DNA from 4 places in the Tardiphaga sp. GW822-FHT04G09 genome. Region 4 is predicted to be linked to each of the others. Evidence: predicted binding sites of a transcription regulator. Region 4 holds the regulator's gene; each other region holds the start of a gene.
The links. The regulator PhoB, encoded in region 4, activates phosphate uptake and scavenging genes when phosphate is short. The targets are predictions, from matches to a motif close to TGTCATNNANCTGTCAT.
Positions count from the first base shown of each region.

Region 1: the regulator PhoB is predicted to act here: its motif matches at 1,057-1,073, upstream of AC1RLZ_RS01610 (STN domain-containing protein).
Region 2: the regulator PhoB is predicted to act here: its motif matches at 1,377-1,393, upstream of AC1RLZ_RS14425 (Orn/Lys/Arg family decarboxylase).
Region 3: the regulator PhoB is predicted to act here: its motif matches at 1,259-1,275, upstream of AC1RLZ_RS24470 (inorganic phosphate transporter).

Region 1 is NZ_JBXAMO010000001.1:339,684-341,883, forward strand. It holds gene AC1RLZ_RS01600 (c-type cytochrome) at 1-377, shown strand, start outside; gene AC1RLZ_RS01605 (c-type cytochrome) at 499-846, shown strand; gene AC1RLZ_RS01610 (STN domain-containing protein) at 1,317-1,997, shown strand; gene AC1RLZ_RS01615 (energy transducer TonB) at 2,117-2,200, shown strand, end outside.
Region 2 is NZ_JBXAMO010000007.1:11,420-13,619, forward strand. It holds gene AC1RLZ_RS14425 (Orn/Lys/Arg family decarboxylase) at 1-1,333, opposite strand, end outside; gene AC1RLZ_RS14430 (molybdopterin molybdotransferase MoeA) at 1,493-2,200, opposite strand, start outside.
Region 3 is NZ_JBXAMO010000019.1:22,224-24,423, reverse strand. It holds gene AC1RLZ_RS24485 (ATP-binding protein) at 1-37, shown strand, start outside; gene AC1RLZ_RS24480 (hypothetical protein) at 153-401, shown strand; gene AC1RLZ_RS24475 (hypothetical protein) at 503-1,189, shown strand; gene AC1RLZ_RS24470 (inorganic phosphate transporter) at 1,325-2,200, shown strand, end outside.
Region 4 is NZ_JBXAMO010000014.1:116,275-118,474, reverse strand. It holds gene pstB (phosphate ABC transporter ATP-binding protein PstB) at 1-34, shown strand, start outside; gene phoU (phosphate signaling complex protein PhoU) at 63-776, shown strand; gene phoB (phosphate regulon transcriptional regulator PhoB) at 868-1,572, shown strand; gene AC1RLZ_RS21705 (GcrA family cell cycle regulator) at 1,840-2,200, opposite strand, start outside.

The DNA of each region.
Region 1 (2,200 bases), on a different contig from region 4:
AGGCGGACCGGCCCGACAAGACTGTCGGCTCGTTCTGGCCCGATCTGTCCACCGTGTTCGACTACGTCAAACGGGCGATGCCCTATGGCAATGCGCAGTCGCTGACCAATGACGAGGTCTATGCGCTGACGGCCTACATTCTCAGCATGAACGATATCGTCAAGGGCGAGACATTCGAACTCAACGAGAAGAATTTTACGTCGATCAAGATGCCCAATGCAGCGGCGTTCTTCGAGGACGATCGCGAGACGTCCGAGAAGCAGTTCTGGAACAAGAACCCGTGCATGAAGGATTGCCGGCCAGCGCCGAAGGTCACCGGGCGGGCCATGTCCATCGACGTCACGCCTGATGGAAAATCCGGGCCGAAGGTCGAATAGCAGGTGAGGGCATTCGTCGTTGTCTTTGTCACGATGGCTCGCACGCCATAACAATCACCACATCTGAGGTTTGATCAGGATGATGTTCCGCTTTTCGCTGCTCGCTTTGTCGATTGCACTGATGACAACCGATGTCATGGCGCAGGACGTTGCAGCCGGAGAGAAGTCTTTCAACAAGTGTCGCGCTTGCCATCAGGTCGGCGAGACCGCGAAGAACACCGTGGGACCGATCCTGAACGGGTTGTTCGGGCGCAAATCCGGCACCGTGGCGGGCTACAACTATTCCGACGCCAACAAGAATTCCGGACTGACCTGGGACGATGCGGTTTTCACCGACTATATCAAGGACCCGAAGGGCAAGATCCCCGGCACCAAGATGAGCTTTGCCGGCATCAAGAACGAGCAGGAGATCAAGGATCTCACCGCGTTCCTGAAGCAGTTCGCGGCGGACGGCAAGAAGGGAAGCTAAAGCGGCTCCTTGACTGGCGCTGCGGGCACCGGGTCGCAGCACCCTGTTCTTCAATGGCTGCAGCAAGAACAGAAAGCTCGGACGGCGGCGCTGATTGAAGGGTGAACCACGCATCGATCGCCGGTGCTCGCGGCCGATGCGCTACTTGCTGCACATGACGCAACAGTCAGTTATCGGCCCGTCATGATCGCCATCGTCCCGAAAGATGATTGTCACAAAAATTTCATAAAGCGGCTTGCGGGTAACACGTATCGGGAAATCGATAGCAGCGGTCGTCTGATTTCCAGGCGGGCTTGCTGATCGACATGGCTCCCGGATAAGACATGCCGACGAGGTCGCGACGATCAGAGCCAATCAAGGTCTGTCTAATGTTTATCAGCCAGCGATGGAGCGAACTTGGCCCGGACCGGCGCTGGGGCGCCAGGGAATCATGGCTGAGGGCGTATCGCCGCGGATTTCCAAGCCGATTGATGATTGTCGCTGCCATCGTTGCTGCGCTCGGCGCGATGGTCTCAGCCATGGCGGCGAGCGACGACCCGCAGTATCTCGCGCCGTTGCGATTCAACATTCCAAGCCAGCCGCTGGCGTCGGCCCTGCAAGCCTATAGTACAGCCACGGGGGTCCAGTTGCTCTACGAGAGCGGTGTCGCAAACGGCCGCTATTCGACCGGCGTCGAGGGCGACATGACGCGCGATGCGGCTTTGCGGATTCTGCTGTCCGAGACCGACCTGACCATTCATTATACCCGCGTCAATTCGGTTACGCTGGCGCCGGCCTTGAGCAATCCCGACAACCCACCCGCAGCTGTGTTCGACAAGGCGGATCTCATTCTTGAACCCCTGCGGGTCCGCCGTCCTACGGATCGCAATGACGGTTCGCAATTGGAGGCCTATAACGGGATCATCAGGGCCGATATCCAGCAAGCGCTCCGCAAGGACGCCAAAACGCGAAGCGGCAGCTATAGCGCCGGCATCAAATTGTGGATCGATGGACCGCGCACTGTGCAGAAGACCGAGGTGTTCCGTTCGTCAGGCGACCAAGAGAGAGACAATGCCATTTCGCGGCTGCTCGATGGACTTCAGATCAGTCAGGCGCCTCCGGCCAACACACCGCAGCCTGTGACGATTATCATCAATGTTCGGTCGATGTGATGGGATTACCGATTATCTGGAAGGGGATGGATCAGATCAAGGCGGCCGCCGAGGCAGATTCCCAGGGCGAGGCGGTTGCCGGATTCTCGGGGCAATGGCGCTGGTTCGCCGGCACCATTGTGCTGGTGCCCATCCTGCTTGCCGCTGGTGTCTATTGGCTGCATCAGCAGCCCAGCGGCTCGGCACTTCACAGCGGTGACGCG
Region 2 (2,200 bases), on a different contig from region 4:
CATCCAATGATGCGAACAGCGGATAGAATGGTGAGGTCGAGGCGTGCTGCATGAAGCTTTCGTTGAAGCGCCGATGCTCGACGCGGCGCTTCTGCCCGCGGATATGCCGATCCTTCATGTGGATCTGCGACGCCTGCGAAAAGCTGGCGAGCTGCTTGTGGGTCGACTGCGTGGCAATGATGCCTGGCGAATCGGGGCCGAGCTCCTTGAGCCCCATGGCGAAGCGGCCAGCATAGAGCGGGTGGAATTTCATGAAGCCGGCCCAGGCTTCGTCGAACAGGATGTAATCGCAGAGATGGCCGATGCGCGCGATGATCATCTCGGCGCTGTAGATGGTGCCGTCATAGGTGCACTGTTCCACGACCGCGACACGGAAAGGGCGCGGGCGTTTCCACGCCTCGGGATCGGTGACGAGCGGATTGGTGCGGATGCGCTCGCGCAGCGCGGCCTCATCGGTGGCGTCCCAGTCCATCGGGCCGATCAGGCCCCATGGATTGCGCGACGTCGGCACATAGATCGGCACACCGCCCGAAATCATCAACGCGCCGTGCAAGGCCGCCTTGTGGTTGTTGCGATCGAACAGCACCAGATCGCCATCGGTTACCAAAGCCGACAGCGCGACCTTGTTGGAGGTCGAGGTGCCGTTGAGCACGAAATAGGTCTTCTCCGCGCCAAAAATCTGCGCGGCTTCCTTCTGCGCCTGCAGCGCAGGACCCTCATGAGTCAGCAGGTCGCCGAGATCGAGCACGGAATTGTCGAGGTCATCGCGAAATACCGCTTCGCCGAGATGTTCCATGAACACGCGCCCGATCGGGCTGCGGCTGTAGAACACGCCGCCATTGTGCCCCGGACAGGTCCAGAGCTGGTTGCCTTCCTCGGCATAATCCACCAGCGCGCCGAAGAACGGCGTCTTCAGCGTCTCGGCATATTGCTTGAGGCGGCTGATCAGGTTCTTGGCGATGAACGGTGGCGTTTCTTCGGAGAGGAACACATAGCCGTCGATGAAATCGAGCACCTCGACCGGGACGTCCTCGAACCGTTTGCGGCGGATCAGCAGGATGATGGGAAAGTCCAGGCCGCGTTTGCGCATCAGGTTGATCAGTGCCGCGGTCTTGCCTTCGAGGCCCTTCTTGCCCCAGTCGACTACCATGCAGCCAATCGCCGCGTCGGTCTGGACTGCGATCGTGGCGTCTTCAAGCTTGCGCGCCTTGACGACCTCGAAGCCGGAGCGCTCGATCTCATCGACGATCTGATTGAGGCGAATGCCCTCGAGATCGTCGGCGTCGAATGTTGGCATCGCAAACAGGAAATTGAAGCGTTTGAAATAGTCCATTTGTCCACCGATCTTGTTTCGCTGCGATCTCTCGCTGCGTTACGTGACAATTCAGTGACTGAAACCGCGTTGAGGTATCTCAGTCAGGAAAAAGCTTTTGGGAATATGCCGTGAGCAGGAGTTTCGACGGCGGCGGCGTTCTGTGAGGTGTTTTGTCAGCTAGATTGGCAGACGAATGATCGCACAGGAATCGCCGGCAACCGCGGCCGGTGCGAATGGCTTGCGGATCAGAAGTCCTTCGGCAACAGCCAGATTTCCCAGCAGCGATGAGTCCTGTTTCATCACCGGCGTCGCCACCACGGTGCCGTCCGCGCGCGTTTCCAAACGCGTGCGCAGATAATCTTCGCGCTGGTCGTTGGCGGCGAGGTCCCGTCCGAGCACCGCCGGTTCGAGCGCGTGAGCGATTTCGTTTCGGCCGGATAGCGCGCGCAGCAGCGGCACCATGAACAGGAAACCGCAGACATAGGACGAGACGGGATTGCCAGGCAGGCCGATGACGCGCATTCCCTGGCGGCGCCCGTGCATCATCGGCTTGCCGGGGCGCATGGCGATGCGCCAGAACGCCATCTCGACGCCGGCATTGATCAGGGATTGCTGCACGAGGTCGTGGTCGCCGACCGACGCGCCGCCGGTGGTGATCAGCACGTCGGCCCTCAGATCGATCGCGCGCTGAATGGCTGCCGTGGTCGCCTCCAGCGTATCCACGGCGATGCCTAGATCGACCACCTCGGCGCCTTCGGCACGGGCCAGCGCACGCAGCGCGAAGCCATTGGAGAGCACGATCTGGCCGGGGCCGGGGACCGCGCCGGGCATCACCAGTTCGTCGCCGGTGGCAAGCACGGCAACGACCGGCCGTCGCCGCACGGG
Region 3 (2,200 bases), on a different contig from region 4:
TCAGCTCCGGGATCGGCTCGATCAGCTGCTGGGCTGAGCCATCCCGGCAGGGTGGTATCAACCTGCCAGCGGCGCGGCAAAATTAACCATTCATTAAATCCTGTGGAACCAACAATGCCTCAGTCGGGAATCAAACCGATCCAGGGGCCAGCATGGATATCGAAGCCTATTTCGCGAAGACGCCGGCTACGATCGAGGAGATCAAGGCACGCGTGGCCTCAGCTTTCGGTCGTCACCCCCTGTGTCGCGACGTACGGTTCGACATCGTCAGCACGCCCCGCACCGGCAAGGGCGCGAACTGGACCATCAGCATGCAGTCGGTCGCCCCGGACGCGCTGTGGGAAGCTTCCGATATCGTTAGCGATATCCAGGAAGCCTACGTTCTCGCCAACGCTGCCTGAACGTCTAAAGTATTATCGCACCGTTGCAGCATGGTTAGGCCTTAATTAATCTCCATTTGTGAGGACGATACCTCAGGGGTTCCTCAATTGCGGAGACTGGCTTGACGCGCGCGCTGACCCTTCTTGTGCTGGGCTGTCTGCTGCTGACCGGCGTGGCCGTCGCGAGCATTCTCGGCCGCGACAGCATCCCATCGCTGTCCTATGACGACAGCGCCGCACAGAACTCGGTCGCGGTCTCGCGCGGTCCCGTGTCCAATACCCAAGGCAAGAAGGACAAGCTGGCGGTCGCCGGCGCCATGATGGCGTCGCTCGATCCGCAGCAGGTCCCGGGCGTCCAGACTCCTGCGGTCGATGGCAGTCTGTTGCGCCAGGCCTTTGCATCCGACAGTCCGATCGAAGCGCCCGGCGCGACGGTGCTTGCGCCGGTCGTGGTGCCGCAGCCCGCCGCCAAGCCCAAGGCCGCTGCCAAGCCGGCGCAGAAAACCTATACGCTGCTCAGCGATGCGCAGATTTCGGCGATCAAGACCCGGCTCAATCTGACCGCCTCGCAGGAATCCTATTGGCCCGGCGTCGAAGCGGCGCTGCGCAACGTGGCGCGCAGGATCCACGAGACCAAACAGGCCAGTCCTTCTGCCGGCACTCCGCCGATCGATCCCGACAGCGACGAGGTGCAGCAGCTCAAGTCCGCTGCGATGCCGTTGCTGTTCCAGTTGCGTGAGGATCAGAAGCGCGAAGTCCGTGCACTGGCGCGCATGATCGGGCTCGAGAAGGTCGCGTCCGCGATCTGAGCGCCTGTCACATGCGGCCCGTCGGCGACGCATGACTGTCACAACCCGCAACGGACAAATTGTCGCGCCTGTCATCCGGGTTTCGCATCCGTCGTGCAGAGATTAACGCCTCTTAACCTGTAACGGGGGCGTTTCATGACCGATTTTACAGCTACTCAATCCATTTCAGAGAGCGGGGCCCTCGAACCGGCGTCCCGGCCGAATCTCGACAAGGGCTTCAACCCGCTGACGATGATCCTGTTTTTTGGGATCCTGGCGGCTGGCCTCCTGTTCGTCGCCTACAGCATTTATGTCGACGTCAATGCCACCGGCACCCGCGTCACCAGCTACCTGCCCTACCTGCTGCTGCTCGTGGCGCTGCTGATCGCGCTCGGCTTCGAATTCGTCAACGGCTTCCACGACACCGCCAATGCGGTGGCCACTGTGATCTACACCCACTCGCTGCCGGCGGAATTCGCCGTGATGTGGTCGGGCTTCTTCAACTTCCTCGGCGTGCTGTTCTCGACAGGTGCGGTAGCCTTCGGCATCGTCTCGCTGCTCCCGGTGGAATTGATCCTGCAGGTCTCCAGCGGCGCCGGCTTTGCCATGGTGTTCGCGCTGCTGATCGCGGCGATCATCTGGAATCTCGGCACCTGGTATCTCGGCCTGCCGGCCTCCTCGTCGCACACCCTGATCGGTTCGATCATCGGCGTCGGTATTGCCAACGCGCTGATGCGGGGCCGCGACGGCACCTCGGGCGTCGATTGGGGCAAGGCCACCGAAATCGGCTATGCGCTGCTGCTGTCCCCGCTGGTCGGCTTCGCCTGCGCCGCCATCCTGCTGCTGGTGCTGAAGTTCGTGGTGCGCAATCCCGCTTTGTACAAAGCTCCGGACGGCAACAAGGCGCCGCCGCTGTGGATCCGCGGCATCCTGATCGCCACCTGCACCGGCGTGTCCTTCGCGCATGGTTCGAATGACGGTCAGAAGGGCATGGGCCTGATCATGCTGGTGCTGATCGGCACCGTGCCGACT
Region 4 (2,200 bases):
TACCCAGGATTACATCACCGGCCGCTTCGGCTGACGCGACATGTTCGCGGGAGGATTTAGAGATGGCTTTTGAACACACCACCAAGGCATTCGACGACGATCTGCAGGATCTGACCCGTCTCGTTGCCGAGATGGGCGGCCTCGCTGAACGGCAGATCGTCGAATCCGTCGATGCGCTGATCCGCCGGGACGTCGCACTCGGCGCCCGCGTCGTCGCCGCCGATGCCGAGATCGACCAGTTGCAGCGCACGATCGAAGAACGTGCCGTGCTGACCATCGCCAAGCGCCAGCCCATGGCTGTCGACCTGCGCGAGATCGTCGGCGCGCTGCGCGTCGCCACCGATCTGGAGCGGATCGGCGATCTCTCCAAGAACATCGGCAAGCGCGTCAATGCACTCGACAGCGACTTCCACCCGCTGAAGCTGATCCGCGGTCTCGAGCACATGACCGACCTCGTGACCACCCAGGTCAAGTCGGTGCTCGACGCCTATGCCGCGCACGATCTGCCGGCAGCCATGACGGTGTGGAAGGGCGACGAGGAAATCGACGCCATCTGCACCTCGCTGTTCCGCGAACTCCTCACTTACATGATGGAAGATCCGCGCAACATCTCGTTCTGTATCCACCTGATGTTCTGCGCCAAGAACATCGAGCGGATCGGTGACCACGCCACCAATATCGCGGAAACCGTGTTCTACATGATCGAGGGTCAGCAGATGGTCGACAAACGTCCGAAGGGCGACATGACCAACTTCGCGAATACGCCGACGGCCTGAAGCATGATGCGGAAAAGGGGAAGCCGGTCTTCCGCTCGGATCATGATCTAGGGCTTGTCGGACGTCACTGAGGGTATTGATCAATATGGCAATGAACGCGCGCATTTTAGTGGTTGAAGACGAGGAAGCACTCACGACGCTCCTGCGCTACAACCTCGATGCCGAGGGCTACGACGTAGAAACCGTAGCTCGCGGCGACGATGCCGACACCCGCTTGAAGGAGCGTGTGCCGGATCTCGTGGTGCTCGACTGGATGCTGCCGGGTCTGTCCGGCATCGAACTGTGCCGCCGCCTGCGCGCACGGCCCGAAACCAAGGCACTGCCGATCATCATGCTGACGGCGCGTGGCGAAGAGAGCGAGCGTGTTCGCGGTCTTGCCACCGGTGCCGACGACTACATCGTCAAGCCATTCTCGGTGCCAGAGCTCCTGGCGCGTGTGAAGGGTCTGCTGCGGCGTGCCGCGCCGGAGCGTCTCGCCACTGTGCTCGCTTTCGGCGACATCGAACTCGACCGCGACAAGCGCCGCGTCGTGCGGTCCAGCCGTCCGATCGATCTCGGTCCGACCGAATATCGCCTGCTGGAGTTCTTCCTGGAACATCCGGGCCGCGTATTCAGCCGCGAGCAGTTGCTCGACAGCGTCTGGGGCCGTGACATCTATATCGATGAGCGCACCGTCGACGTGCATATCGGCCGCCTGCGCAAGCTGCTCAATCCCGCCGGTGAGCCGGACCCGATCCGCACCGTGCGCGGTGCCGGCTACGCACTGGATGACCGCTTCGACAAGGCGGCGGAGTAGGTTTCCGCCACGCGCAGGAATCGTAGGATGGGTAGAGCGTCTTCGCGAAACCCATCGTCCCATGCGCAGGACAGCGATGGGTTTCGCTACGCTCTACCCATCCTACGCGTCTGTGGAGCGTCGCTCTCACCCGATGCCCTCATGCTTCGCATGCGGAGACCGACGTCTCCCCGCCCGGCGAAGCGAGGCTTCGCTAGGCGAGGCAAGCAAGTGCCAAACGAAAAATGCCCGGCATCGCTGCCGGGCATTTGGCTTGATACGTCCAGTTCAGCGCGTCGGCTTCGGCACCGCGCGACGGCGGTCGCTGGCCGGCTGATAGGCGATGCGCGAGTGATGTGCGCAATAGGGAGCGCCGGCCAGCGCCTTGCCGCCGCAGAAGTAGAATTCGGGGCTCGACGGATCGCCGATCGGCCAATGGCACGTGGCTTCGTTGAGTTCGACCAGTGACAGGCGCTGGCTGATCGGCACGATATTGTCATAGGCGATCGGGTCGGGCTCGGCCTCGACTTCGTAATTATGGGCCAATGCCGTGTTGCCGCGGGCCATCGGGCGGGCGACGCGCACCATCTGCTGTGCCGGGCGCGCCTTGCGCTGCCGCGGAGCTGCCGAGGAGGGGCTCTTGGCGCGG